Regions from separate parts of the Sinobacterium norvegicum genome, predicted to be linked through region 1. Evidence: predicted binding sites of a transcription regulator. Region 1 holds the regulator's gene; each other region holds the start of a gene.
What was found. Region 1 encodes LexA, which represses DNA repair genes until DNA is damaged. Its sites were predicted from a motif close to ACTGTNTNTANANACAGT; they were not measured.
Positions count from the first base shown of each region.

Region 2: a site for LexA is predicted at 6,469-6,486, ahead of uvrD (DNA helicase II). Genes of this name have one in related genera too.
Region 3: a site for LexA is predicted at 3,232-3,249, ahead of L9P87_RS07420 (YebG family protein). Genes of this name have one in related genera too.

Region 1 is NZ_CAKLPX010000001.1:50,818-61,159, reverse strand. It holds gene L9P87_RS00310 (Na(+)-translocating NADH-quinone reductase subunit A) at 1-338, opposite strand, end outside; gene L9P87_RS00305 (glyceraldehyde-3-phosphate dehydrogenase) at 555-2,018, opposite strand; gene mfd (transcription-repair coupling factor) at 2,302-5,745, shown strand; gene L9P87_RS00295 (CsiV family protein) at 5,819-6,697, shown strand; gene lexA (transcriptional repressor LexA) at 6,873-7,481, shown strand; gene L9P87_RS00285 (SulA-like leucine-rich domain-containing protein) at 7,535-7,927, shown strand; gene L9P87_RS00280 (hypothetical protein) at 8,039-8,317, opposite strand; gene L9P87_RS00275 (DUF6586 family protein) at 8,417-8,914, opposite strand; gene topA (type I DNA topoisomerase) at 8,989-10,342, opposite strand, start outside.
Region 2 is NZ_CAKLPX010000004.1:337,852-348,193, reverse strand. It holds gene L9P87_RS16160 (M48 family metalloprotease) at 1-655, shown strand, start outside; gene L9P87_RS16155 (TRAP transporter small permease subunit) at 677-1,207, shown strand; gene L9P87_RS16150 (TRAP transporter large permease) at 1,207-2,583, shown strand; gene L9P87_RS16145 (acyl-CoA thioesterase) at 2,598-2,984, shown strand; gene L9P87_RS16140 (TRAP transporter substrate-binding protein) at 3,054-4,196, opposite strand; gene uvrD (DNA helicase II) at 4,234-6,396, opposite strand; gene L9P87_RS16130 (LTA synthase family protein) at 6,615-8,657, shown strand; gene hexR (transcriptional regulator HexR) at 9,208-10,071, shown strand; gene L9P87_RS16120 (ketoacyl-ACP synthase III) at 10,209-10,342, shown strand, end outside.
Region 3 is NZ_CAKLPX010000001.1:1,660,043-1,670,384, reverse strand. It holds gene L9P87_RS07445 (sulfurtransferase) at 1-623, shown strand, start outside; gene L9P87_RS07440 (pseudouridine synthase) at 678-1,331, opposite strand; gene L9P87_RS07435 (hypothetical protein) at 1,452-2,015, shown strand; gene L9P87_RS07430 (hypothetical protein) at 2,016-2,291, opposite strand; gene L9P87_RS07425 (class I SAM-dependent methyltransferase) at 2,476-3,168, shown strand; gene L9P87_RS07420 (YebG family protein) at 3,271-3,558, shown strand; tRNA gene L9P87_RS07415 (tRNA-Arg) at 3,669-3,745, shown strand; gene L9P87_RS07410 (hypothetical protein) at 3,795-5,846, opposite strand; gene L9P87_RS07405 (TonB-dependent receptor) at 5,885-8,488, opposite strand; gene L9P87_RS07400 (VPLPA-CTERM sorting domain-containing protein) at 8,940-9,659, opposite strand; gene L9P87_RS07395 (MGMT family protein) at 10,188-10,342, opposite strand, start outside.

The DNA of each region.
Region 1 (10,342 bases):
AAACCATTTAATTCCCCCTCGGAATACTTGGCAAACTGTTCTGCTTCATTACCGTCTAGTTCAATGACTAGCGATTGGAAAACACGCTTGGCACCGCGGTTGATAGCAACCACCTTACCTGCGCCGGGTGCGGTATATTTCACACCCTCTGTTTTCTTATCAGCAAACAACAATTGTCCAAGCTTTACCTGATCGCCTACTTTGACCGCCATGGTTGGTTTCATACCGATGTAATCGAATCCGATTACAGCCACGTGGCGGACATCAGCAGCATCAGCAATAGCTTGCTCCGGGGCACCGGAGATGGGCAGATCCAAGCCCCGCTTGATGTTTATCATACTTCAGCCTAGTTTTTGAGTTTTAGTTAAAAAACAAAAGCTTCGCCCAGCACAGGCTGAACAAAGCTGATTCCAACAGCCCTATAACTTATCGATATTTTTATTAGCACACTATCTGCTGAGGGTTTACTCTCTGGCAGATAACTTTGAGCTCAATATCTTCAAAGCAATACGGCTTATGCGACGTACCCCAAGAGAGCAACGTCGCTGATTTACTTAGTCTTCTTTAGGGTAGACGGCATATTCAACACCGGCCATCTGCTCAAGAACACGGTGAACCTGGCAGCTATAGCCAAATTCGTTGTCATACCAGCAATACAGCACGGCACTGGTGCCGTTAACAATCGTTGCCTCTGCATCAAAGATACAGGCGTGACGAGAGCCAACCATATCACTGGAAACCACTTCTTGTGAGTTCGAGTAATCGATCTGCTTACGTAGCGGTGAGTGTAGCGCAACCTGACGCATATACTCGTTCAGCTCTTCCTTCGTTGTCTCTTTCTCGAGAGTCAGTTTAAGAATAGCCAACGATACATTGGGGGTTGGTACACGAATAGCATTACCGCTTAAACGACCAATCATCTTAGGCAACACCTTACCAACAGCCTTGGCAGCACCCGTTTCGGTGATAACCATGTTCAATGCTGCACTACGGCCACGACGCGGCCCGGTGTGGTAGTTGTCGATCAAATTCTGGTCGTTGGTGTACGCGTGAACTGTTTCCACGTGCCCCTGATCAACACCAAACTTATCATCAAGCGCCTTCAGTGGTGGGGCAATTGCATTGGTGGTACAAGATGCAGCAGAAATAATGGTATCTTCTGGCAAAATATCATCGCTGTTAATACCGTAAACAATGTTCTTCAGATCACCCTTACCTGGTGCGGTAAGAATAACCTTGCCAACACCATTGGCACGCAGGTGCAACGACAACCCTTCACGATCACGCCACTTACCGGTGTTATCGATGACGATGGCATCGCTGATACCGTAATCGGTGTAGTCGATACTGTCAGGGCTATTAGAGTATATAACGCGGATCTCGTTACCGTTGGCAACGATCGATTGACGCTCTTCATCGACACGAATGGTGCCATCGAAAGGGCCGTGCACTGAGTCGCGCTGTAGCAGGCTGGCGCGCTTGGCTAAATCGTTTTCTGCACCGCCATCACGAACAACAATGGCACGTAAACGCAAGGCGTTACCGCCACCGGCTTTCTCAACCAGCAAGCGCGCCATCAAGCGACCGATACGACCAAAACCGTAAAGAACGACATCGCGATGCGTTTTCTCGTCGTGACTACCGCCAATCAGCGCTTCAACCTGCTGTTTAACATAGTCATCGACAGAGATACCCGAATCTTTTACTGTTTCGTAGTTAACAGCGATACGACCTGCATCGATATGGGAAGTACCCAAATCGTGCTTGGCCAACGCCTCAATAACAGGAAAAGTCTCAAACTCTGACAATTCGTTCTGCTCAACTTCACGGACAACGCGGTGCGCCTTCATGATGTCGAGAACAGAGATATTTGCCAGTGACTGACCATAAATGTAGGTCTTCACATTACATTCACGGTAGAGCTTACCGATAAGCGGAATCATGCGCTCAGCCAGTTCTTCGCGCTCTTTCCAGTCAGCAAAATAATCGCCAGGTCTCTGTCGTTTTCTTTCGGTCACAGTAAAATACCCTAAGTGGTTAAATATTTCGGTTAGCAAATTGCGCGTATTATGGTGTTATATTGCCTTCGGTGCAAGACACTTAACCCCTCAACACGACAATTAACGTCAGTCGCTACGGTTTATTAAACTTATGCCTGTATAAGAATCACACAACGCTATATCAACAAGCGTTTTAGTGACTTTTTTGCCTTAACTATTAGCGCTGTTTCAGTACAATAGCGCCAACGCTTTATCACCGCGTCTCCCGCTTGCGCGCAACAGATCAATTGAAGGATTCACCGTGGCCGAGGTCTTACCCAGTCTTAACAACACCATCAAAGGCAACAAAATACACTGGGGCGGATTGTCCGGATGTAGCGAGTCGCTTGCCATCGCCGAAACCGCTGCCGCCTATGACGGCATTCTACTGGTCACCACCATTAGCAGTGCCGAAGCCAATCGACTCGAGCAAGAAGTCAGTTTCTTCTTAGCCGCCGAGGACGACATCCCGGTCATCCACTTCCCCGATTGGGAAACACTGCCTTACGACACGTTCTCTCCTCACCAAGACATCGTATCCGAGCGTTTACAGGCCCTACACCAATTACCGAGACAGCGCCGTGGCGTTCTGATAACCCCCATCTCAACATTAATGCATCGACTGACTCCTGCCAGCTTTATCGAAGCTAATGCCTTTGTTCACAAGACCGGCGACTCACTCGACAGCGACCAGTACCGCACCCGACTGCAAGAATCTGGCTACCGCTGCGTCGATACGGTTTACGAACACGGGGAGTTTGCGGTCCGCGGCGCCGTAATCGACATATACCCTATGGGCAGCAAACACCCTTATCGTATCGATTTATTCGACGATGAAATTGAAACACTGCGCAGCTTCGACATAGAAAGCCAACGAACTATCAGCAAGGTTGACGAAATCAAGCTACTGCCCGCCCGGGAATACCCCCTCGATAAAGCCGGCATCCGGCTGTTCAAAAACCAGAGTTATGAACTCTTTGGTGATCGCGCCAAAGACAGCACGCTGTTTAAAGACGTCTTTCAGGGAATTGCACCCGCCGGCATCGAGTACTATCTACCGCTATTCTTTGAGCAGACCCAAACCCTGCTCGACTTCCTCCCCAACAACACCCTGGCACTGTCTCAAACAGGCGCCTTCGACGCCGGCAAAACCTTTTGGCACGACGTCTGCGAACGCTACGAAACACGGGCAATCGACCCCAGACAGCCCATACTGCCACCACAATATCTATTCAACTCACTCGAAGATCTTTTCGCGCAGTTGAAAAACTATACCAATATCAGCTTGTCCGGCCTGCCGATCGACGCCGGCAGCGGCAAACATAATCTTCCAATCAACAGCATTACCAGCTTCACCGACACCCCGACGGCCTCGCCCTACGAGGGGCTGACAGAATATCTGGCCAATTATCAGGGCCGGGTTATATTCTGCTGCGAAAGCGCCGGCCGCCGCGAGGCAATGCTAGAGCAGCTCAACAAGCACGGCATCAAACCCCGCACCCTCAATCAATGGCACGAATTCACCCTGGGCAGTGACCGCTTCGCCATTATCGTTGGTCCGCTGCAGCAAAGTGCCGTTTTCGAGCAACGCATCTGCATCATCACCGAGGCCTCATTGTTTGGCCAACGCGTAATGCAAAGCCGACGCCGCAAAAAAGTAGCCGACAACACCGATGCGATCATTCGCAACCTTACCGAACTGAAAATTGGTGCCCCTGTGGTCCACCTGGACCACGGTGTTGGACGCTATCTCGGCCTGCAGAATCTTGGTATTGACGGCCAAGAGGTTGAGTTTCTCACCCTCAAATACGCCAACGATACCAAGCTTTATGTCCCAGTATCATCGCTGAATCTGATCAGCCGCTACAGCGGCAGCGACGACGAACACGCGCCGCTGCACAAACTCGGCAATGAACAATGGGCCAAGGCCAAGCGCAAGGCCGTCGAGCAAATCCACGATGTCGCCGCCGAACTCCTCGATATTTACGCACGTCGGGCGGCAAGGAAAGGCGAGTCACTGGCCGCCAGCCCCGACAACTACAACCTATTTAGCGCCGGCTTCCCCTTTGAGGAAACCCAGGATCAAGAAGCCGCTATCGATGCCGTCCGCAACGATCTTCGAGCAAACACACCAATGGACAGGTTGGTCTGCGGTGATGTGGGCTTTGGCAAGACAGAAGTTGCCATGCGAGCAGCGTTTATTGCCGCCGAGGCTGGCAAGCAAATTGCCATATTGGTACCGACCACCCTGCTCGCTCAGCAGCACTACGAATCGTTCTGTGACCGCTTCGCCGACTGGCCAGTCAATATCGAAGTCATCTCTCGGTTTAAAACGGCGGCAGAGCAAAAAGGCGTCATCGAGAAACTGGCTAACGGCAGTGTCGACATTATTATCGGCACCCACAAGCTGATTCAGAGCAACATCAAATACCAAAACCTTGGCCTACTGATTATCGACGAGGAGCACCGCTTCGGCGTAAAGCAAAAGGAGCAACTCAAATCCTTGCGCGCCCAGGTCGACATCCTCACCATGACAGCCACACCCATACCGCGCACCCTGAACATGGCGATGTCAGGCATGCGCGACTTATCGATTATTGCGACACCACCGGCCAAGCGTTTATCTGTCAAGACCTTTGTTCAGGAACGCCAGGATGCCGTCATCAAAGAAGCCATACTGCGAGAACTACTCCGTGGCGGCCAGGTGTACCTGCTGCACAACGAGGTTAAGTCGATTGAAAAGACGGCACGCGAGATAGAAGCACTGGTACCTGAGGCCCGCGTCGCCATTGGCCACGGCCAAATGCGCGAAAAAGAGCTTGAGCAGGTCATGAGCGATTTTTATCACAAACGCTATAACGTACTGGTGTGCACCACGATCGTTGAGACAGGCATCGATATTCCATCGGCCAACACCATGATAATTGACCGTGCCGATAAATTTGGTCTGGCCCAGCTTCACCAACTCCGCGGTCGCGTCGGGCGTTCCCATCACCAGGCCTACGCCTATCTGTTGACGCCTCACACTAAAGCCCTGAGTAAAGACGCTCATAAACGATTAGATGCCATTAGCGAGGCCCAGGAGCTTGGCGCAGGCTTTACCCTGGCCACCCATGACATGGAGATTCGCGGTGCCGGCGAACTGCTCGGTGATGAGCAGAGCGGCCAAATCCAAACCGTCGGTTTCTCCCTTTACATGGAGATGCTCGAAGAGGCCATCGACGCCATTAAACAGGGCAAGACACCCAATATTGAAAAGGCGTTAAATCAAGGCAGCGAGGTCGATATGAAGATTGCCGCCTTAATCCCCGACAACTACCTGCCAGATGTCCACGGTCGCCTCATACTCTATAAACGCATCAGTGGCGCTAAAAACGATGCCGATCTACGCGAACTGCAAATTGAGATGATAGACCGCTTCGGTCTCCTGCCAGAGCAAGTGAAGAATTTATTCGATATTACCGCACTCAGAATCAAGGTTGAGGCCTTGGGTATTAACAAGCTAGAGGCCGGCACAGAGAAAGGACGAATCATCTTCGGCAGCAATACGACTATTGAACCTATCAACATTGTACAACTGGTGCAGAGCAAACCCGCCAGCTATCAGCTCGAGGGCGCCAACACACTCCGGTTCAACGGAAAAATGGAGCAAAACAGCCAAAGGTTTGAAGCCGTCAACAAATTACTCGATGCATTAGCAGGCTGACAAAAAGGCTGATGCATCCTTCGCATCGGCCTGATAAAGTGAAGCCGATACCGATATCATTAGGATGTAAATTTTGTACTACCGATTATTACTTATCGCCAGCCTCATGTTGGCCGCTAATGCGAACAGCCAAAGCCAACGCACAGAAGACAACGAAGAAACCAGTGAACCCCGCTGGTATCAAGTCGAGGTTATTCTTTTTGAAAACCTCAACCCCAATGCTGCCGAAGAAGAACGCTGGGGAGATGTGATTAATTTTATCGCCGCAGAGAACAGCCTCTCTCTTAACGATATCAACACGATGACTGACAGCGAGGAGGATACAAACACCGCTCAAACAGAGCCTGGTGATACCTCAACCCAGACTGGCGAGTCATCAGACAGCGAAGCCCTGGACGCCGTCCGTCAACCTCTTATTTATCTGGATGAAGAACAGCGGATGCTCAACAAGCATGCCTTGGCACTGGATAAAAACAGCAATTACCGCGTGATGTATCACCAATCTTGGCTAATGGTGTTTAATGAGGGCGAAACATCACCCCCTCTGCTTATCCACGCTGGCGAGAGCTATGACCAGCACCACCAGCTAGAGGGCAGCCTGGATATCCAACTCAGTCGCTTTCTTCACGTAAAATCTAACTTTTGGCTCAGCAGCTTCAGCGAATCCTTCGACAGTGACGACAACACCTACACATTCAGTTATAGCGCCGACGACAGCCTATCGCCCTACCAAACAGCTAACTCACCACGCTACAGCAGCTTCAGCGACAGTGGCTTTAAGTATCAGACGCTGATGGCTAACGAGTATGACGTCGAGCAAACGGCCAATCTTAACAACCATAGCCGGCTCAAGAGCGACGAACTACACTATGTTGACCACCCGCTGATGGGGATGCTGATCAAGATCAACCGAGCAGAAGAAACAAGCCCAGCATTCGAAACCGAACAATAATCCCTACCTGACTGCCGCTGTAGCGCCCTACGGTGGCCATCGCTCAACCACCTGTTAACCGCTAGATCCCCCCCTCGGGACACTCTACTTGCGCTAAATCATTGATTAATACTTGCACAGCTGAAAAACACTGTATAGAATTACATGTACTGTATGGATAACCAGATAAGCAACTATGATAAAACTGACTGCAAGACAAGCCGAAGTACTCGCCTTGATCAAACGCCACATCAATGATTCAGGCCTCCCCCCTACACGGGCTGATATCGCCAAAGAACTGGGCTTTCGCTCACCCAATGCCGCAGAAGAACATCTTCGAGCACTGGCCAAAAAAGGCGCTATCATCATGCTTGCTGGCACCTCTCGCGGAATTCGCCTGCCCCAAGAAGCGGAAGAACTTGGCCTGCCTATTATTGGTCAGGTTGCTGCCGGCAACCCAATACTGGCCGAACAAAACATCGACGACCACGTCAAAATCCCAGAATCATTCTTCTCTCCACAGGCAGATTATCTGCTCCGAGTACGCGGCGAGAGCATGAGAGATATCGGCATTATGGATGGCGACCTACTCGCTGTTCATCGCACCAGCCAGGTCACTGATGGACAAATTGTCGTCGCCCGCATTGAAGATGAGGTCACGGTTAAACGCTTCAAACGCGGTAAGACCAAACGAGAATTATTGCTGCTCCCTGAGAATCAAGACTTCGAGCCAATAGTCGTCGACTTAGCCGAACAAGATGTATCGATTGAAGGTATCAGCGTTGGGGTTATTCGCCAACACTAAGTAGCTTGACGCCAGCCATGCTGGCGAATTGAACAGATTAAAAGGGACGTATTATGCCATTATTTGCCGCACTAGAACAAAACGACAATGCAGTTAACAACGAGTATATTACCGAGATTTGCATTAAGGGCCACCCCAGCCAAGAACTGCTAATACTTCCCATTATCAGCCATCTCGCAGGGGAAGACAGTAAGCGCTGGGTTACATGGATAAACCCACCCTCACTAAACCGCCAGATCCTGAAACAATTTGGCTTGGAAAAGCGTCCTATATTGATCATCAACAGCGACTCAGACGAGCAACTGCACAATTTGTTGCTGCGCTGTCTCAATAGCGGCAAAAGCAATACGGTTGTAGCCAACCTGAACAGCACCAGCACCATCAATCAGGACGAATTAGCCTACGCCGCAATCAACGGCAAAAGCCACTGCCTGCTTATTCGCTAAACCAGATACCCAGGGAGTTCAATTAAATTGGCTTGACGACGAAACGTCTCCAGCCATGAGTAATTCAGGGACAACCAGCAACAACTGACTCAATTCACCCTGTCATTAAGCTCAGTGAAGTACCACCTCACGTGATAACTCTTGCTCACTGCCCTCGTAGACTTCTTCAGCCTGGAATACAGCCTCCTCTTCTTGATTCTCGACAATCTCGGCAAAGGTCGCCATGCCGGCTTGAATCATTGCCTTGGCAACCTCAAGTCGAGCCGTCGCCGATACCATCTCAGACTCGTTGGTGAATCGGATATTAATCAGAGGACGTCCATCGCCATCCGCATGTCGTAATACAATCTCGCCATTAGCAAGTTCCACAATTTCCAGTAGAGAAGACACTACGCCCACCTTCTTTTTGTAAGTAACTAGAACTTCTTTATAACACCGCTTTGTCAGATTTAACAAGCCTTTCGAGCAGGATTGCACACAATAAGATGCTTAGCTTTCTACTGAGTGCTGACGCTGGCGTTGAATTAACTCGGTAAAACCGGTTTTTATCGACACGATGGTCGCCATATCAAAATCAATCACTGGCGCATCGAGATTCACCGCTGCAATCGCAAACTGTCCAGCATTTTTACGCGTTATCGGCATCGTCTGTTCCAGCTGCAAAGTACGGCTATGGAGCGTCAGCAACTGACACAGCCAGCCCTGTCTCGACAATGTCAGCAGCTCATTGAGTTCGCCGCTTTGATGCTGCCCCTGCTGCAAGAGCTCTACCACCTCAGGCAACTGCCATGATGTTGGCAAAGAATCCTCGGTCACATGATAGGAAGAGACGACCTCAACCACATAACTGCGATAGGCGGTGTAAAGATGAGTCACAGCGGCCTCCATCAGCCCACGGCGCTCCGCCTCATTCAGCTTTTTGGCCAACGTTAGCTGCTGCTGACAATACTGCAGCAGCGACGCTATTCGGCGTTGATAATCTCTCATAGCAGGATACCTCTTGGCTATGCTCTATAAAAAAAACCCGCCTTTGCGGGTTTTTTGGATTAATTGAAAGGCGTCTACTTTTTCTTCGTCGCCTTTTTCTTAACTACACGTTTTTTCTTCTGCTCTTCAACCCACTTACCGCCGACGTAATAAGCTGTCCAGCCACTGGCCTTGCCTTCAACCTCGCTCAGCACATACTGCTCTTTAGTCTTGCGACTATAGCGAATAATGGCGGGGTTGCCGGAAGGGTCCGCCACGGGTGCCTTCATCAAAAAGTCATACTTTGGATCGATCTCGGCCTGGTGTGGCAACAACTCAGACACCAGCGGTGCCCGCGTCTCTCGGTTCTTAGGAAACTTACTGGCCGCCAAAAATAGCCCGGCTGCACCGTCACGAAGAATATAGGTATCCTCAACCTTGATACAAGCAAGTTCAGGCATCGGAACCGGATCCATTTTTGGTGGCGCGGCTTCACCACTACGCAACAGCTTGCGGGTATTTTTACAGCCCTCGTTGGTACAGCCAAAGTATTTACCAAAACGGCCCGATTTGAGCTGCATTTCAGAACCGCACTTATCACACTCAAGCACCGGCCCTTCATAGCCTTTAATCTTGAAGCTGCCCTCTTCTATTTCATAGCCTGAGCAATCCGGGTTGTTACCACAGACATGCAGCTTACGCTGCTCATCGATCAGGTAGGACTCCATCGCCGAGTTACAGATTTGGCAACGGCGCTTATTCAGCAACAGACGAGATTCTGCCTCTTCATCTAACTCAGTACTAACCGCCTCATCGCCTGACACCAAGTTAATCGTACACTTGCAGCGCTCTTTGGGCGGCAAGCTATACCCTGAACACCCTAAAAACACCCCCGTACTGGCTGTTCTAATTTGCATGTCGCGGCCGCAGTCTGGGCATTTAATATCCGTTGGTGTCGGGCTATTAGCACGCATACCACCCTCGTCAGACTCTGCCTGATCCAGCTGAACCCGGAAATCGGTATAGAAATTATTGAGCAATTTTTTCCAGTCTTTAGTGCCAGCGGCAACACCATCCAGCGCCTCTTCCATTCTGGCGGTAAAACTGAAATCCATCAGGTCAACAAAGCTCTCACTGAGACGGTCGCTGACGATATCGCCCATTTTCTCAGCGAAGAAACGACGATTCTCAACCCGTACATATCCGCGGTCTTGGATCGTCGAGATGATCGCAGCATAGGTGGAAGGTCGACCAATACCACGTTTCTCCAGCTCCTTGACTAAGCTCGCCTCAGTATAGCGCGGCGTCGGCTTGGTAAAGTGCTGAGTTGGAATAACCTGCTGTAGATTCAGCACCTCGCCCTGTTTGACGTCGGGCATGATGACGTCCTCGGCTTTCTTCGCTTGTGGTTGCTGCACCTTGGTAAAGCCGTCGAAGCGAATAACCCGC
Region 2 (10,342 bases), on a different contig from region 1:
CAATTTCGCCAACACGGCGATAAAGAAACAGCCGGAGGAAAGCCTGTTTTATGAACTTCAGGGCATGGCCTATGAAAGTTCGAAAAACAAAAAATCGGCACTAAAATCATTTGATAAATCAATTTCTCTCAATAATCACTATTACAGCCACTACTTAAACCGTGGGTTGTTACGAAAATCCATGGGGGATAGCCATGGCGCCAATAGTGATTTAAAACGCAGCAATGAGTTGCTACCCACCGCCGCAGCCAACAACAATCTCGGCAAGCTAGCTCTCGCAGCAGGCAATAGTAACAGCGCACGAAACTACTTTAACAGCAGCGCCAACGCCGGCGGCGAATCCGGTGCAGAGGCCAAACGTTATCTGATGAAGATCGACTTAAAAACCAACCCAGACAGCTGGTTGCCCAGCGATGTACGCGCCAACCAACAGGGTGAACTTTTTGTTATCATTGGTAATCGCGGTAACGTCGCAGTAAAAAATATTCGAATCAATATTCAACAGTATAAAAACGGTAAGCTCACCAGTATCAAGAAAGTAACAGTCAACCTTAATCCTGGCCAACAAAAAAATATCGCTTTGAATAAAAAAATCACCAACATTAATCAGCTTGAAAACTATCGCAGCAACGTCATTAGCGCCGAGTTGAAATAAAATTCTAAAAACGGACTGATCATGAACAACAATCTACAGCCACCGACTTTTTGCGCAGTGGTTGGCAGTTTTACCGACGCCATCGGCAAGGTCAATGCATGGCTTGCCATTGCCCTTATGGTTATCGTCAGCAGCGTAGTCGTGTTGCGCTATGGTTTTAATATTGGCTCTGTGGCCCTGCAGGAAAGTGCCGCTTATCTGCACGCTACTTTTTTTATGCTCGGTGCGGCTTACACATTAAAAACTGACAATCATGTTCGTGTCGATATTTTTTATCGCCGCTATAGTCCGGTGAAAAAAGCTTGGGTTAATAGCATTGGCGGCCTCGTGCTACTACTTCCCATGTGCGGTTTTATTTTTTTCTCCAGCCTGGGCTTGGTCGGTGACTCTTGGCACATTAAAGAAGGCTCCGGCGACACCGGCGGCCTCGCCTTTGTTTACTTGTTAAAGGGGCTGATACCCGTGATGGCCGCCACCGTGTCACTGCAGGCCATTGCTGATATTACACAAAATATGAGCCTGCTCAGCCGCCACTATGGAGAGGCCTGCTGATGATTGAATTAATGCCGTTATTTTTATTCGCCTTTATCTGCGGTGTCTTATTGCTGGGCTATCCCGTTGCCTTCAGCCTTGGCGGTGCCTCACTGTTATTTGCCGCCATCGGTATTGCCGGCGGTATTTTTGATGCCAGTTTCTTGGCCGCCGTGCCCAATCGCATCTTTGGCACCATGAGCAACAACACGCTGATCGCCGTGCCACTGTTCATCTTAATGGGGGTGATGCTGCAGCGCTCCAAAATTGCCGAAGAGCTATTAACTGCTATGGCCGCTGGCCTGGGCAACAAACCCGGAGGGTTGGCAATCGCCGTTATTATTGTCGGTATGTTATTGGCAGCCAGTACCGGCATTGTCGGCGCCACAGTCGTCACCATGGGGCTGCTATCACTGCCGACTATGCTTAGCCGCGGCTATTCCGCCAGCTTTGCCACCGGCACCATTTGCGCCACCGGCACCCTCGGCCAGATTATCCCGCCCTCAATTGCGCTGGTGTTGCTCGGCGATATTTTATCTACCGGTTATCAACAGGCGCAGATCAACCTCGGTAATTACAGCCCCGATACGGTCTCCGTCGGCGATTTATTCGTCGGCGCTATTGTACCGGGCCTATTATTGGTGGTTTTCTATATTATTTACGTGGTGATTTTCTCCCAGCTGAAACCTGATCAGGCAGGCGGCACTATGACTGAGCAATCTGATACCGGCAACGAGGTGACCATATCGATGGCAACCGTAGTCGCTCCAATATTGCTAATCGTCGTCGTATTGGGCTCTATTTTGGCCGGCGCCGCCACGCCGACAGAGGCTGCCGGTATCGGGGCACTGGGCGCCAGCCTATTAGCCTTCTATAAGAAACAACTGGATATCATACGGTTACAGCAGGTTGCCGCCGAGACGCTGAAGATTACCAGCATGGTGTTCATGATTTTAATCGGCGCGGCTATTTTCTCATTAGTCTTCAGGGGCTACGGCGGCGACGAACTGATTACCGACTATTTCGCCAGCCTTGAGGGGGGTGTCTTCAGCGCCGTACTGATTGTTATGCTGGTGATATTCTTTCTCGGCTTTATTCTCGATTTTATCGAGATCACCTTTGTCGTGGTGCCGATTGTTGGCCCAATCTTGTTTGCCATGGGAGTCGACCCCATCTGGCTTGGTATTATGATCGCCCTCAACCTGCAGACCTCATTTCTAACGCCGCCCTTTGGTTTTGCACTGTTTTATTTACGCGGCGTTGCGCCAGAGCAAGTTGCGACCACGGATATTTATCGAGGCGTTGCGCCATTTATTGTGATACAACTACTGTTATTAGCACTCATAGCTTACTGGCCAGCGCTGGCCACTTGGTTACCCAGCGTTGTCTACGGATAAAAAAGGTTATAAAAATGAACAGCCACGACGAAAGCCCGACACCTGCCGGCGAGTTAGCCCTTCAAACAATGGCCATGCCAGCAGACACCAACGCCAGCGGCGATATCTTTGGCGGCTGGCTGGTTTCGCAAATGGATATGGCTTGTTCAGTGGTGGCCGCCAAGGTCGCCAAGGGGCGCATTGCCACTGTGTCTATCGAGAAGATGAGTTTTATGGTGCCAGTGAAAGTCGGTGCCGTCGTTACTTGCTACTGCACCGTCGCCTCTATTGGTAAAAGCTCGATGGAAATCAGTGTCGAGGTTTGGGCGTCCTACCCGTCCCGGGATGTGACCCATAAAGTGACCGAAGGTACCTTCATTTTCGTTGCCATCGATAATACCGGTCGCACTCGGGCGATTTAACCCACAGCAACAACGGGTGTTAGTGAGAGTCAGCCCTCACCAACACCCCGCGCAAACATCGCGGGTTCCCTACTGTTGCTCTCTGGCGTTGAGGTAGGCCTGCTCACTGATCTGGTGATAGTCTTTGACGCTGTCGGCAAACTGTTTAAACGAACGATAGACCTCTGCAGTCTGCGGGTCTTCGGCGATTAACTCGGCAAAAACCTCCGCCGATATCTCCCTTAAACTGGCAATCACGTCATCGGGCAATGGCTTGACGATAACACCATGCTGGTTGACCAATTCATTCAATGCCTGGTTATTCAGCGCCGTATACTGATCGAGCATGTCTTGATTTATTGCCCGTGTGGCGACAGTGACAATGTGCTGAAGGTCTTGCGGTAGCGCGTCGAAAGCCTGCTTATTGACCAACAACTCCAGTGTCGAACCTGGCTCATGCCAACCGGGGTAGTAGTAATATTTCGCCGTCTTATACAATCCAAAAGACAGATCGTTGTAGGGGCCAACCCATTCAGTGGCATCAATCACACCGGTTTGTAATGAGGTGAATATCTCGCCACCGGGTAAATTTACCGCAGTACCGCCGGCTCGGTTTAGAATTTCACCGCCCAGGCCTGGGATACGCATTTTTAGACCCTGCAGGTCTTCAATAGAATTAATCTCACGGTTAAACCAACCGGCCATTTGAACACCCGTATTACCCGCAGCCATTGGAATCAGGTTAAATGGTTGATAGATTTCCCGCCACAACTCCATGCCGCCACCATAGTGTAACCAGGCGTTCATTTCCTGCGCCGTCATACCAAATGGTACGGACGAGAAAAATTGCGCGGCAGGTATTTTTCCCTTCCAGTAATAGGCGGCACCGTGACCCATCTCAGCAGTGCCCTGGGAGACGGTATCAAAAACCTGTAATGCTGGCACCATTTCACCGGCGCCATAAACAGTAATCTGTAAACGACCATCGCTCGCCTGATCTATCCACTGCGCTAACAGTTCTGCCGAGGTGCCAAGTCCTGGGAAGTTCTTTGGCCAGGTTGTCACCATTTTCCAATGATAAACCTGCTCTGTCTGCTGCTCAGCCAAGACCTGTTTAGTACGCTGCTGCTGCATTGCAGCACTGCTGACATAGTATGCCACCATGGTGACAATAATGGCGATGAGGCCAAGGATAACTATCGGCATGGAACGGTTGATTGTATGGGTCTTCATATCGTTATCTTTTTCATGTTGACGTTTATTATTGTCGCTAAAACTCGTCCATAGGCCTTAGATTAGCGTATTGCATCACCAGCCACTTGCTGCCTTCATAATCAAAATTTACCTGTACACGGGCATTGCCACCACTGCCCTCGACTCCAGTCAACACACCCTCACCAAATTTTTGATGGAAAACACGCTGGCCGATTTTGAGCCCTAAATCATTGGCGGCTTCTTGGCTGGCATAGCCACTGGCAACAGTCGTTGGCCGGGTGATCTCGGTGCGTAAGCGTACTTCTTGAATCACCTCACTGGGGATTTCTTTGATGAAGTTCGACGGCCCGTTAAAACTCTCCTTGCCATGCAAGCGCCGACTCTCGGCATAACAGATATACAATTTTTCCATCGCCCTAGTTATGCCAACATAACAGAGCCGTCGTTCTTCGGCTAACCGACCGGGTTCATCAAACGACATTTTATGTGGGAATAGGTTTTTCTCGACGCCCACCATAAAGACTAACGGAAACTCTAAGCCTTTAGCCGAGTGTAACGTCATCAACTGAACGCTATCACTGTGCTCATCGGCTTGCTGTTCACCGGCATCAAGCGCGGCGTCATCGAGAAACTGGCGCAATGGGCTGGTCGGTTCCTCGTCATCGTAGTCGTATACCTTGGCAGCAGAGACCAGCTCAGAGAGGTTTTCTAATCGCGCCTGCGCTTTCTCTCCCTTCTCTTTCATATGATGGTCTTTTAGCCCACTCATTTCGATAACCTGCTCTGCCATCTCGGCCAGGGTTAAATCATCGGTGGCCTCATCCATTTGGTCGATCAAGTGCATAAAGCTAATCAAGGCATTACCGGCACGGGCGGTAAGCAGCTTATGCTGAATCACCTGCTGCATTGCCTCCCACATCGAACAACCATGATCTCGGGCAAAGTCACGGACGATATCAACCGTCTTGCCGCCTATACCGCGAGTTGGCACATTGATGACACGCTCCAGCGCCGTGTCATCATTTCGACCAATGATCAAACGCAGATAGGCTAAGGCGTTTTTAATTTCGAGACGATCGTAGAATCGCTGACCGCCGTAGATGCGATAGGGCACGCCGTTACGGATCAGCGCCTCTTCTAACACCCTTGATTGCGCATTTGATCGATAGAGAATGGCACAGCTGTCACGTCGATGACCGTTATCAACCCACTGCTGAATACGCTCTACCACGAAGTGAGCCTCGTCCTGCTCATTAAAGGCGGTGTACAAAGACAGGGGTTCACCGGGACCGCTGTCAGTCCTCAATTCCTTGCCAAGCCTATCGGTATTGTTCTCAATCACAGCATTGGCTGCCGTCAGAATCGAGCCGGTAGAACGGTAGTTCTGCTCAAGCTTGGTACGACGAACATTGCTAAACTCTTGTTCAAATTGTTGTATATTTTCGATCTTGGCACCGCGCCAGCCATATATCGACTGGTCATCATCGCCGACAGCTGTAACCGCCCCGGTCTCTCCGGCCAGCAACCGCAGCCAGGCATATTGAATCGTGTTGGTATCCTGAAACTCATCGACTAACAGGTATTGGAATCGTTGACGGTAGTGTTCTAACAGATGTTGGTTGTCGCGCAGTAATTCATGGGCGCGCAGAAGTAATTCGCCAAAATCCACAAACCCACCCCGTAAACAAGCCTCTTCATAAGCGCTGTAAACGGTTAATTGTGCTTGCGTATGGGGATCATAAGCCTCGATGTGGGCAGCCCGTAAACCCTCATCTTTTTGAGCGCTGATCCACCATTGAATATCCTTGGCCGGAAAGCGTTCATCGTCGATGTTCAACTGCTTGACCAATTTTTTAATCAACCGCAGCTGATCATCGGAATCGAGGATTTGAAAGCTCTCAGGTAGCTTGGCATCTTTAAAGTGCGCCTTTAAAAGGCGGTGGGCCAAACCGTGAAAAGTACCAACCCACATACCCCTGGCCGGAAAGCCTAAGACCTCTTCAATGCGCTCTCGCATCTCACGCGCAGCCTTATTGGTAAAGGTGACCGCCATAATACCGTGTGGGGTAATATCGGTATTTTGTAATAGCCAGGCAATACGATGCACCAACACTCTTGTCTTACCACTGCCGGCACCGGCCAGAATTAATTGATTCCCAGGGGTGGCAGCCACAGCTTCACGCTGTGCTTCATTCAATGAGGCGAGTAAGTCTGTCATAGGGCAGTTTGGTCTACTGGTTAAAGTTGAGGTGATTATACAGGCAAAGCACGATTATTTAATCACAGCTTTGCTGTATGTATATACAGATATTTGCATTCTCGGCAATGTTTTTCCGGTTATCGTTACCACTTCCTATCTTCTTAGAACTTTTCCGTTTAGATTCTAACTAAGAAACATTCCTTAAAAAAACTTCTCGACACTGAAAAAGCTGCTTTATGATGCAATTTATATCCGCCCCCGGGCTGGTCTCCGACCTCACTTTTATTCTCTTGGCGCTGTGCCTTTTCATGGTGCTGTTCACCATTGGCCGCTGCATACTTTTATTCTGGAACCGTGGCTGTGCTGCCGATGTTCCTCGCAGCGCCATTATCGCCGGTTTTCGCAACGGCTTACGCTTCGATTTACAGATTGCCTCGGTACTAATGCTGCCGCTGTGGTTTGGCCTGCTGCTTCCCAACGGACTGAGTTTTCGCGGTATCTGGCTGGGCTATTTGCTGGTCACTCTGTTGATCGCCAGCCTCTTGCTTTTGGTTGAGGCGGAGTTTTATCGCGAGTTCCAGGCACGACTGAACAGCATTGTTATTCAGTACCTCAGCGAGGATACCAAGACTGTTATCAGCATGGTATTAGCAGGCGGCCCAGTCTTGGCCTTTACCGTCGCGACATTGGTCATTGGCCTGCAAGAATACATTGCTGTTAATGAGATCAATATGATTACCATGCATAATTACAGCCATGCCACCGACAGCCTAATGGTGAATTATGCCTGGCGAATACCGCTGGCCTTTGCTGCCCTCTGCCTGCTGGTACTCGGCGCCCGTGGCACCCTGCGTCAGGGCGCACCCCTGCGCTGGGGTGACGCTTTTACCACCGACTATCTATTCGCCAACCACCTTGGCATCAACGGCATTATGACCCTGTTCAAGGCCTGGCAGGGCTGGGGGAAAAACGATGCCGCCAAGGATTGGATGCGCTTCAGTGACCGGGATAAAGCCCTCGATATTACCCGCCAGCTTGTGCTTCAACCCGCAGACCAGTTACTCGCCCCGAACAATTCGCCACTGCTGCGCAAAACAACACCGCAGGGGCCAAAGCTCGACGGCGTCGATAATATTGTCTTCATTCTCATGGAGAGTTTCACCTCACGCTTTGTCGGCGCCCAAGGGGCCCCGGGCAACATTACCCCCTATTTCGATAAGCTGGCTGAGGATGGCTGCCTATGCCGCCATATGTTCTCCGTCGGCACCCACACCCATCAAGGTATGTTTGGCACCTTCTCCAGCTTTCCCAATCTGCCTGACACCGAGTATTTGATGCAGCAACCCGCAGGTTCCGGCATGTTTTCTGGCCTGCCCGCAATCATGACCGGCATGGGATATGACAACAGCGTCTTTGTCTATAACGGCGACTTTGCCTGGGACAACCAGCAGGGCTTCTTCGGCGCCCAGGGTATGAACCGATTTATTGGACGCGATGATTACGTCAACCCAGTCTTTCAAGACAAGACATGGGGCGTCTGCGATGAAGACATGTTCAACCGCTCCGTAGAAGAGCTCGATCTGCTGCACGACCAGGGCAAGCCTTTTTATGGCTTATTGCAAACACTGTCCAACCACCTGCCTTATGCCCTGCCAGAGCAACTGCCGGTCGATGATGTCACCGAATTTGGCGGCCTCAATAAACACCTGACGGCCATGCGTTATTCCGACTGGGCGCTGGGTAAATTCTTTGAGCAGGCCAAGACCAAACCTTGGTATAACAACACCTTGTTTGTGGTGCTGGCCGATCATGGCTTTGGCGTTCCGGGTCAGGTCTCCTCCATCAATCTGCAGAGTTTTCATGTGCCTGCGTTGTTTATCGCACCGGGTATTCAGAACAAGGTAGGCAAAGTCTTTGACAAGACCTGCTCACAGCTCGATATGGCCAATACTGCCGTCAGCTTACTGGGCAAACCCTTTGTGCAGGCTGGCTGGGGGCGTAATGTCTTTGATCTGGCCGATGATGACCCTGGCTATGCGATGATGAAGCCCTCCGGCAGCGACAAAACTGTTGCCATGGTCAGAGGCAATGAAATCGTCGTCAAAGGCGCCGACATCACCCCAGAGTGCTACCGCATTGACCTAGGCTTCCCCCCTGGAGATGAACTACTCAGCAAGGATGCGACGGGCGACCCGCGCTACCAACAGCTGGGATCCTTCTTGCAAACCGCTATTCTCTGCCTTAACGAACGGAAGACGGGCCACGATATGGAAGCTTAACCCCGGCGTGCTCGCGGCCAAACGCCAGCCCGTCCGCGAGCAACACCACATTAACCGCCATTACGCCAAAACCTGCGAAAAAAAACATATTAAATAGAATAAATTAAATTATTAATATAAAACTTTAAATTGACTATTATTAGATATCAAAAAAAATATTATTTTATAAAAAATATATTATAAAAACCAAAGAATTATAGATTTTATTCAAAAAATAATAGACATAAATTGCTTTACGATTAAAATATTTAACAAACAAAAAATACAATAAACTATTTTTTTAATAAAAAATCAATTAATCCAATCAACAAAAAACCAAAATAAAAACAAAAATAAAAAATTTATAAAAACAAAAATCCGTAAAAAACGATCAAAAAACAAGCAAATAAACACCATAAACACCCCGGTGTGCAAAAAATATACATAGCTAATGATTTCATATGGTTAGCTATTTTCTTGGCAAAACTGTGTTTCACCTTGGATGCTGATACAATAGGCTGCATCAGCAGATTGATGCCGATCACTCGATTACAAATACTGGGAAGCCGTTGTGAGATCTACCAACCTACTGCACGCCATCGATAGTAATATGGAGAATATGCGCCGATCTGAGCGTAAAGTCGCCGAGTACGTGCTCAGTAAGCCGCAGGACATTATTCATATGCGGATCGTAGACCTCGCCCAGGAAGCCCATGTCAGCGAACCAACTGTGGTACGCTTCTGCCGGGCCATTGGCTGTGATGGTTTTCAGAATTTCAAGCTGGCACTGGCCCAGCAACTGGCATCGGCCCCCAGCTTTGTCGAATACACCGTCGAGGAATACGATTCGATCAAGACCTACTCGGCCAAGGTTATCGATGCCACCATCGAAACTCTGACCCGGGTCAGAGATGCCATCGACCCACAGGCGCTGGATCAAGCGATTACCGCACTGAGCAAGGCCAACCGAGTCGACTTTTATGGCTTTGGCGGCTCGTCCTCAGTCGCCCAAGATGCCCAGCATAAGTTTTTCCGCCTGCAATTGGTTTCAGCCGCCTACTCCGATGCACATATTCAGACCATGTCAGCACTCAGCCTGGGCGAAAAAGATGTGGTGGTGGCAATATCACAGACTGGCCGAACTCAGGCCTTGATCGATTCAATTGCCCTGGCGCAGCAGGCTGGCGCCACGGTGATTTCACTGTCACCCAGCGGCACACCTGTATCGAGCAAATCCGACATTCCTATCTTTATCGATGTCGATGAGGACACCGAGATCTTCACCCCGATATCATCGCGGATTGCCCATCTATCGATAATCGACATCCTCGCCGTTGGCGTTGCCAAGTCACGTGGCGCGGAACTAACCGACCATTTGAAAAAGATTAAATCGGGGCTGCAGCCACTGCGCATCCAGCCTAAACACCAGCGCTGACAAGGTCTGACGCCAACAACCACTGCGCCGACAAGACAATCTTGACGACTGTAAATATCAACACCGATTTGATGTTAACTATGCTAATATCGCATACAAATATGTCATCATCCTATTCACCAGTATCGAGTATCAACATGACTTACGCCAAAATCACCGGCTGGGGTAAATGTGTACCGCCAACCGTTTTAACCAACGCTGAAATTTCCAACTTTGTCGAGACCACTGATGAGTGGATTGTTTCTCGCACCGGCATTGAAGAGAGACGAGT
Region 3 (10,342 bases), 1.6 Mb from region 1:
CTGAGCACGGAGGTCGCCACCCTTTACCGACGCCAGAGCAGTTCAGCGACCTTTGTCGTCAATTGGGTGTTCGCAAGGGTGAGACCGAGGTGGTGGTTTATGATAACTCCCGTTTTGCCTTTGCCAGCCGAGCGTGGTGGTTATTTAAGTATTTTGGCCATCAGGATGTTCGGGTATTGGATGGCGGTTATCAGGCGTGGAAGGATGCTGGCGGCCGGCTGGGTTTTACTCCGGTTGACCGTCCCGATGATGGTATCTTCGAAGCCAAACCCAACCCTTTTATGGTGGCTGAGAGAAACGAGTTGTTGGTGGCTAAGCAACCGACAGGCCATACCCTTCTGGACGCCAGAGAGCCGGCGCGTTTTAGGGGGGAGCAAGAGCCAATCGACCCCATCGCCGGCCATATTCCAGCGGCATTGAACTACCCCTGGCAGGACTTAACCGATGAGGAGGGTTGGGTGCAGCCGACGGAGACTCGCTTCGATGATATATCGCCGCCGTTGGTGGTCTACTGTGGCTCCGGTGTCACCGCCTGTGTGACACTGCTGGCGCTGGAGTTGGCCGGTGTTGATGACTGCCGACTTTACCCTGGTAGTTGGAGTGATTGGTGTAGTTACTTATAGTCATAATCCAACGCTTAAAAAGAGTGGGTACTTACTATCGATTGCGTGATTTGTTTAAAATGACGGAGGGCAGTGCCAGTTAAAACGTTCGCCACTGAGCGGGTGGGTGAACTCCAGCGTGGTGGCGTGCAACATGAGTCGAGGGGCAGCGTTCAGCGCCTCTTCATGGGCATAGAGATCACAGCCGAGAATAGGGTGGCCGATTTCGCGGCTGTGAATACGCAGCTGGTGTGAGCGGCCGGTAACCGGTTTGAGTAGTACACGGGTGCGATCACCGTGACGCTGTAAAATTTCGTAATGGGTCAGTGATTGCTTGCCATTGTCATAGCAGATTTTTTGTCGCGGCCGACGCTCCCAGTCACAGGCGATAGGCAGATCGATTGAACCATCCTCGGTGAGGTCGCCCCACAACACAGCGGTATACGTTTTGTTGATTTCTTTGCGCTGGAACTGTCGGGTCAGGTCGGCGTGAACATCGCGACATAGCGGCACCATCATCAGGCCGGAGGTGTCCAAATCGAGTCGGTGAGCGACGGTTGCGGTAGGGTAGTCCTGTTGAATACGGGTTATCATGCAGTCCTTGTTTTGTGGCAGACGGCCAGGCACCGACAGCAGGCCTGAGGGCTTATTGATCAACAGTAAAAAATCATCTTCAAATAAGATCTCAACCTGCTCGTGGCAGGGCGGGACAATGTAAGGTTGTTGCATATCAATAGGCCTGACGTAAACAGCGGCTATTATGCCTGACAGAAGGCTGGCTGTTAATGCTGGCCATACATCAACAGTCTGTTGGTCTGCTATTATCGGCTAAAAATAGAGAGAGTAAGCGTGAGTATTGATTTATCGATCGACCTCGAAGAGAGCGAGGTTGCCAATATAGTGGCGCAATATCATCGTTATATCGATCGGTTGCTGTTGCTGCAACAGCAGGCGCTGGTGGCAAGAGAAACCGAATTGGCGCTGGGCTTTATGCAGTTGCACCGGCAGATGTTGAGTGCGCATATTGAGGTTGAGGATCAGTGGCTGTTGTCGATTGCCACTGAACAGCAGCAAGCCTGGCGTTGGCCGGCATCGCTGTATCTAGCTGAGCATAAGAAAATAACCCGTTTCCTGACACGTGAAGAGCAGCGCCTGCAGTCACTTGCCCAGCGACCAACGGCGACACAGGTTATTGCTTTGCTAGACAGTCAGCGCAGTTACAAAAACTTACTCGAGCATCATGAGGAGAGAGAGGAGATTGCGCTGTTGAAAGAGATAAGCCCGTTACAGCAGCAACAATTGCAACAACGGGTGAGTGAGCGTTGGCGGCAGTTATATCAGCAACAAAGGCAACCGCTGGCCGAGTTAGCGCAACGATTGGCCACGGTTGAAACCGACATTATGACGCGTTAATTATGCCTTGGCTGCGCCGCTGGTGGTTTTGCCGGTATTGTTAATCACGCGGTAAACCGTGGCAATGGCAGCGGCTAACTCGGTATTGATCTCATCCTCGCTGTCACTGGCTTCGAGCAGGGTCTCGGCCTTGTCGAGTACAATCATCAGCTTTTTCAGTGACAGATCCTGGTTGAGCATGGTCTTGGCTAAATAGTAGGGATCTTCTTCGCTCTCGCGCATACGGATTGCTTCGCGCACAGCCATTTGACGTTCAGTTGCGGTGGGTGTTGGCATTCTTATTCTCCTTGGCCTGTTCAAAGCGAACAGTGAGTGCAAATTTACTTAAAAACTTCTAGTTATTATTAACTTGTTGCGCTTCCGTGATTTTATAATTATAGCACTTATTACCAAATTGGCATTTTAGCTGATAAAACCCCCTTGAGTTGTTATATTGCCGGCCTCATCAAGAGTTGAAAATATGTCGTCATTATTTCCCATTGAACAATTAGGTCATTGCTCATCGGCGTTGACTGAGCAAATGCAGATCACCCTGCCCAAGGCGATAGTTGACTGTCAGTTGCTACCACAGTGCCCCGAATTGGCACTGTATCTGTTGGATGCAAACTACCCTCAGCATGAACTCGATTACGACACCATGATGCGGTTGATGAACGAGCCTTCGTATTGGGCCTTCTGTTGGGCCAGTGGTCAGGTGTTGGCGCGATATATCATCGATAATCCGGCCTGGGTAGCCGGCAAGCGAGTGCTGGATTTTGGTTGCGGTTCGGGGGTGGCGGCGATAGCCGCGGCCAAGGCCGGAGCCTCCCATGTCGTCGCCTGTGATATTGATCCGGTGGCGCAACTGGCAACGCGCCACAATGCCGAGTTAAATAATGTCGAGCTTGAAATCAGCGGAGACTTTTTTACCTATCGAGGCGGTATTGACATCATTCTGGTGGCCGACGTGCTCTACGATAAACAAAACCTGCCGTTGCTGTCCGCCTTTGCCGAGCGGGCACCGGCAGTGCTACTGGCCGACTCGCGGGTGAGAAACCTGTCTGTGCCGCCCTATATCAAGCGGCAAACCATCGAGAGCAGCACCATCCCGGATCTCGATGAATCGCAGGAATTTAATCAGGTGAATATCTATAGCGCAGAATATGGCTGTTAATGTGATGACGCCAATCGCCATTACTGGCGGGAAAAGAAATAACAGTTGTAATAAATAACGAATGCTGTATAAATTAACAGTATAAATAATGAGGAGATGACTATGGCTGTTAAGGCTATGTGGCTTTGTGACCGGGACGACAGTATGTTTAGCGATAAAAAATCGGCGGAAGAACACGATAAAATGCTTGAGTTGGCTGAGAACATCACCGCCTTGATCGAGCAAAACATTGAGGGTGTTGATGAGTCAGCACTGGAAGAAATAGGTTTATTGTTAGCGCGTCGTCGTGATGTGTTGGCTCGAGCCTGTAAGGGCAAGCCGGAGTTGCTGCTGCAGGAAGAAGAGTCTGCTGGCGATAATGTTGCCGATATCAAAAGCGCGAAGGCATAACCTCTAACTAATTAGTTAGGGTTGGAATAATAGTGCTTAAATAAAAGAGCCGATACTTTACCGTATCGGCTCTTTTGCTTTGTCAGATCAGTTGTTACAATGCAGCCCATGCCCCCTTGGCACAGCTGGATAGCGCGATCCCCTCCTAAGGGATAGGTCAGAGGTTCGAATCCTCTAGGGGGCACCACACATAAAAAAACCGCCTGCTGGCGGTTTTTTTATGTCTCGACTAAGGCTCAATCGAGGGTAAAGCTTTGCGGGATTGCCAAAACATCGTCACGAATATTGCTGACATCGATATTACAGCTACCTGGGCCATAAAATTCGCTGGTCTTAGTCATTCGATAATCGACGTCGACATCGAAAGTAGCGACGACCAAGGTGGTGGAAAACTCGATGGTTTGCGCGTTATTGAAAACCCCGCGGTCAGTTGTTACCGCCTGTGTCCAAGCATTGTATGCTGCGTCGGAGCTGATCAGTCCGGTGTCGGGAACGATGGCACCATTTCCGTCAACCTCAGGGCAGACCTGTAAGGGACCGCCATCAGCTGCTGGGACTAATGCGGCTCGAGTGCAGTTGCTCAAGCGCTTACTATTACCAAGGGCGCGATCACTGGCGCTGGTTAAATCTGGGTTACGATTCGGCTTGTCAAAGTTGATGAAATACTCAACATTTAATGTTGAGTCAGCGGCGCGACTCCCTTCAAAACCGGCAACCAGTAATACCTCGGCACGTTGGACGGCTTCTATTGTGGCAATCTGTTGGTAGCTATCGAAACTGGCAAAGCCGAGCCCGTGCGTAGTACCTGCTCCGCCCTCAATATTGACAGAAGGTATTTGGCCTTCGATTTCAATCGAGTAACAGTAAGTAGGGTCGCTGTTATCACCGCAGTTATTGCCTGATGTTGACGACTGTTGGCTGGGATCAGTCTCAGAGGCCGGGCAGTCATTATCAGAATCCGCCCACTCTGCTTTATTGAGAGGGAATATATCATCAATGTCTTTGATGCCATCCTCATCGCTGTCGGAGCAGCCTAGTGTTTTTTTCTCGTCCGGGGTGAGCACGGTGCCGGTATTACCTTCACTGAGGGCGCCGGGGTCACAGGCCGATTGTACATCGGAAATTTCGCTGGCCCAGTCAGAGTTATCGCCACAGCCATTGCCAGTCACTTCGTTTTGCTCGCTGTCGCTGACAACAGGGCAATCGCTGTCGCTATCTTTGGCCTCATTGGCGTTGAGTGGGAATTGGTCTAGGCTATCGGAAATACCATCACCGTCGGTGTCAGTTTTGCCGCCTAGTGCTGCTACAGGTTGAGGTGCGGTAAGATCGGCGGCGGTTACCGAAGGCGCAATCAGTGTGCTTTCTTGCTTGATCAAGTCAATGAGTTGGCTGATCGCTTGATCGGTGCCTGGAATGTTTAGCAGTGCAGGGTTGGTCGCAATCGCAGTACTTAACTGCTCAACAGAGGGTAGCCCGTCAATTACTTCGCCGTTGGCAAGGCCATCGATGCCGCCATCGAGTAAATCGCTGGCCAGCATCGATAATAATTGGTCGGTAGTGAGGCCACTGGTTTCAGTAATCAACAGTAGGATGGCGGCAAAGCCTTCAATAGCCGTCCGATACTCCAATGCCTGCTGGTGATTGCCGCTGTCGGTTAGTATCGGTGCCGTGGTATAGAGGTCTATACCGTCTAGAATGCCGAAGCCGAAGGCTGATTGAATCGTCTCAGACGCTTCCGTCAATGCTTCACCAAATAGCATATCACTATTATTCAGTAGTTTTGCCGTATAGGTGACGGCGAAAGTACTTAGCGGGGTGGCATAAACAGCACCATCTCGGCTATAGGTTCGGCCACTGATAAGGGTGGTTAGTGTGGCTAACTTTGGTGCTTCCCCTGTAGTAATGACTGTGCCGTTACTCACTTCAACGATGAAGTAGCTATCGAAGAAAGCCTCGTTATCATTGCCTGATTCAATAATGATGTCGCTGAATTGTGCAAGCTCATTAGTCGAACCGGTGGCTACGATTGCCCCTCGAAGATCTTCGGCATTGAGGTCTAGAGCATAAACAGTGACATCGGCGTTAATAATAGGTCCCTTAACTGCCGACCCCATCAATGATTGGCTGCTGTTATTAGCACCCGAAAGTGCCGGTTGTGCATAGTCGTCAGTGCCGCTGCTGCCACCGCAGCCTGATAGTAATGCGGTTGTGAGGGCGGCCGAAATTAATGTTTTACTGAACATATTTCTCGATTTTTTAATTTTTACAAAACTATTATTTTTTTTCATCGCTATTCTCCAAAAGAACAGTTTTATTTTTGTTTTATTTATTCGAAGGTATAGGCTAAATCGATGCCATAGGTGCGCGGTTCTCCGTAGACCGAACCGCTGCTGCGAGCAACGCCGACCAGTGGTATGCCGCCAACTAAGTAGTCGTCAACATCCGTCAGGTTCTTGCCCCATAGCGTGACTGTGGTGGCGTCATCAGGCAGCTGCCAGGTTAAACGGGCATCGAGGAAGGTGGTCGCATCAGAGGTGATTTGCTCTTCAACAACAAAGCTTTCTCGATCGAAGCCGTGATAGATTTCTGAGGTATACCGAGCGATAACCGAGGGGATGACGGTGCCAAAGCTTTCGGTATACAGGAAGTAATCAGCGGCAAGAAACCCCGTCCATTCCGCGACGCGAGGCATAGGCTCATCGGCACGATCGATCTGTTGAAAGCTGCTGCTGGCTGGGTCGTAAACATCGACTAAATATTCTTTATAATCCGCATCGGTATAGGCAAAACTCGCGGTTAAGCGCACACTTTCATGAGGGATTAAGGTGAATTCACCTTCGGCTCCCTGGATAACTGCCTTACCGGCATTCTCAACCGCTGGCAGGGGGATGCCAAGGGCGTCGGGTACTACGGTGGTGACCTGAATATCGGTGTAGTCGGTATAGTACAGCGCCATATTGGCACGGAGTAAGCCATCGAAGGCATCGGCCTTGAAACCGATTTCATAGTTGAGCACGTTTTCAGGCTCGAACTGACTCATGTCTTTCATGCCGGTGGCGGGGTTGACCTCGTTGCCGACCACCACGCCGCCGGATCTGAAGCCCTGGCTGACGGTGAGAAATGTCATGCCTTCTTCGAGATAAAGCGCGTCGAGAATGGCATCGGTGGCGCGCATTTTTAAGCTGATGCTAGGCGACCAAGCGCTGTCTTTACGGCTGTCTGAAGACTCGCCATAGGTGCCCACTTCACGATCTTCTAAGTTGCCATTACGGTTGGCATCATAACCATATTGCCATTGTGAAAAGGGCTGAGTACCCGACTCGCTGAAGAGGTGAGTCACGTTTTGCGTGGTGGTATCGATATAGTTTAAACAGCCACCCTGTGGGCAGTAAGTGCCGTTGCCAATACTCGGTAGGTAAACATTAGCCTCATGATAGGTTGTCTCACGTTCTTCTTCGGTATAGCGAATACCCAGCGTCAGTTCAGTCAGTTCGGTGATGTCAAAGCTAACCTGAGAGAAAACCGCCCAAGAGGTGTTGTCCGTTTCGCGCTCGGTCAAATCTGATTGCGCCAGCAGTGTCATATAATCCTGTGGCTGAGGATTGGTCTGGCTGCTGTCAGCAAAGGCAACATAACTTTGCAGCCAATCGTCATCGGCTCTTTCGATGGAGCCAAAGAGGCCAAGGGTGGCGTTGAGTCGGCCATCCATTGCGCTGCCGGTAAACTGAAATTCCTGTGTGTACTGATTAACCTCATTGCCAATTGGTTGAATGCGGCCAATCAGGGCGGCTGCACTACCGTCCAAGTCTTCGTCTGCTTTTTGCTCTACCTGGCGGAAGCCGGTAATAGACTTGAGGGCTAATGCGTAATCGGAGACATCAGAGAGATCCCAATCGACTGTAAGGCCAACCATTTTGGTATCCACCTCGTAAATACTCTGACGGAAAATACCATTGCTGTTATTAAGTTCGCTTCTAAATTGATCAGTGTCTAAGTCTTGACCGCTTTCCTTACAGTGTTCTTCTGCACTTTTCTGACTGTTGTTGTCATAAAATAATTCAAGTGAGGATTTGCTATAACCCTGATCGGCAAGCTCATCACCGTAGAAGTTACACTGTTGTCCCCGCGATTTTTGTCGAGTTTTTGTCGCCGCCATTAATAAATCGACGCGCAGCGTATCGGTCGCTTCCCAGCGGAATTGACCGATTCCCATCATTCTATCATCGTCGTTCCACAGTTTACCGTCTTCGAGGTTTTCCATGTAACCATCGTTCTTGGTTTGAGCGAGAGTAAAGCGCGATAGCAATGTGTCGTCGATCAGTGGCAGGTTGACGGTGCCAGAGACGTTTTGACGGCCGTGGTTGCCGATGGTGCCCTCAATATGGCCACCGAGTTCTTCATGGGGTTTTTTGGTGTTGATAACAATGGCGCCACCGGTGGTGTTCTTGCCAAATAACGTGCCCTGTGGGCCACGCAGTACCTGCATCGATTCAACATCGGCAGCATCGAGCAGCGCGCCGGGTGCGCGTGAAGAGTAAATACCGTCGATATAGGTACCAACGGCAGAGTCGACGGTGACCTTGGTTTCACGTTGACCGATACCGCGAATATATGGGTTGCTTTCGCCCTTGGTGCCGTTACCGCCGCCCCCCATGTTGAGGCCGGGAACAACACCTTCTAAATCCTTGACGCTGGAGATACCGAGAGATTTCAGCGATTCGCCGCTGAAGGCCGAGACAGTTACCGGCACTTCCTGCATCGATTCCTCACGTTTACGAGCGGTAACGACGACTTCCTCGAGGGCAAAGCCTTCTTTTTCTTGCGCGAAACTTGGGCTAATAATCAGTGACGAGGCAATCGCTACTGAAACGGCTAGGGTGTTAGGCAATAAATTGGCAGGTGCTAACAGCCGGTTACGTGACCGCGGCATAGGTTTCTCCGGTTATTTTTATTCTTGTATAAATTATTATTTTCGGCTTGTTATTTTTATTGGCCGTTATCTGTTGACGTTTATTTTATAAAATAAAACAGACGCAAAAGGCTACTAAGTTCGGAAATCTTTACAGCGGTGACACTGCAGGCCATGTTATGGCGTGGTCACTGACTGTTGCTGTTTAAAAAAATAATTACAGTGTCGTAAAATTTAACGCAAAGAATAGTGCGTTATCATGATCAATAATCAGATGCTGTCACCGGGCGGTGTTTGTCGTATGCAGAAGAAAAAACATTCGCAAGTGAGTCAGTAGGATGTTTGAATATTTGAGCATGCTTTCTATAGATAGGATAACGGATTAGGTTGAATAATAATGATATAAAAGAATAAAAAACGCGCATTACAGCGCGTTTTTTTAACATTAAATTTAGCGATTAGCCAAAATTAATTATGCAGCTTTACGACGACGACGGGCGATGCCGCCTAAGCCGACAAGGGCCGAGCCGAACAACCAAGCGGCACCAGGAACTGGAACAGGGTTGGCCAGATCGTTATAGAGACCCAGGTTGACGTCGTCTGGCAGTGCGGCGAAGCTGCCGGCAGGGTTCATAGTCAGTGTGTAGTCAACATCAGTCATAACATTGCCAACGAAAGGCGCGTTAATCGTCAGTGTTGAAGTCAGTGTTACTAAGCCGATATTGCTGGCGTCCATAATCTGGTTGCCGGCACCATCAGTTTTGATAGTAAACGGTAGCTCGCTGCCAACAGGGGCGTTTGAACATACGGTGTTACCGAAAACTGGTGGTGAGGTATCGGTACAGGCTGTGACGCGTGAGGTGGCACCGTCAGCATCAAAAACAAGACCTTGGCCGTCGAGGAAGGCTAGAGGGTCAAACTGGCCCCACACTACGTTTTCTGTGTTGGCGGTTAGTGTGGAACCGAAAGAAGTACTGCTGGTAGCCAGTGCAGTATTCATTACGAAGGCGCCATAGTTGGTTTCATCGTCAACCACGATGGTAGCAGTACCACCACCGCTCTGGCTGCCTGAAGAGCCGCCAGAGATGGTGCCGGCCAGCGATACGTCATAGTGAAGTACTACCTGGGCAGCGTTAACACCTGTTGAAGCAACTGCTGCTGCGACTGAAGCCGCAATCAATAATTTTTTCATGTTTATTATCCTTCGAGAAAACTCGATTTGGAAGGGCGTTGCGATCAATCTGCACTGCCCAAGCCTTGGTTTTTATTATTTCATTCCTTCAGGTTGTAATTCTTGCGCCTCCCTATGGTTGCAGCAGAAACAAGAAATTATTAGCCTGTATGCAGGATATAAACAATATTAGTGCCAAAATTATTTTATGATTAAAATTCAGTGGTTTAAATTGTTTTTGTGTTGTTATAATAGGGTGTTGGTCAGTGCTGGAGGAATCTTAATTGCGGGTTGTAAAAGGTTTCGTCGGCAGGGTTTTTACAATTGTAAAAATAGGAATTTATCACCCGCTAGTGACAAGTTTTGTTTTTTATAAAATGTAATGCGGATGGCTCTTTATCGCTGTCGCCGACTGGCGACATCGGTATTTTGGTAGGGAGGCGCGGTCTTGTAAGTGATTTCGACACTCTGTCTATTGTGTGACTTGGGTCACATAATAATCGCCGCATTTATTATCTTTCCTGCAAGAGTTTTTTGTAGGGCTGGGTGTCATTGTGGCTGCCAGCGCTTGCCCTGCCACAGCACGTTTTGGCTTTGAATGATTAGGCCTTCATCTTCGAGTAGTGCTTTTTGACGCCGATAGCCATCGCTGTCGAGGGGAAGGCTGATCTGTCCTCGACTGTTGATCACTCGGTGCCAGGGGA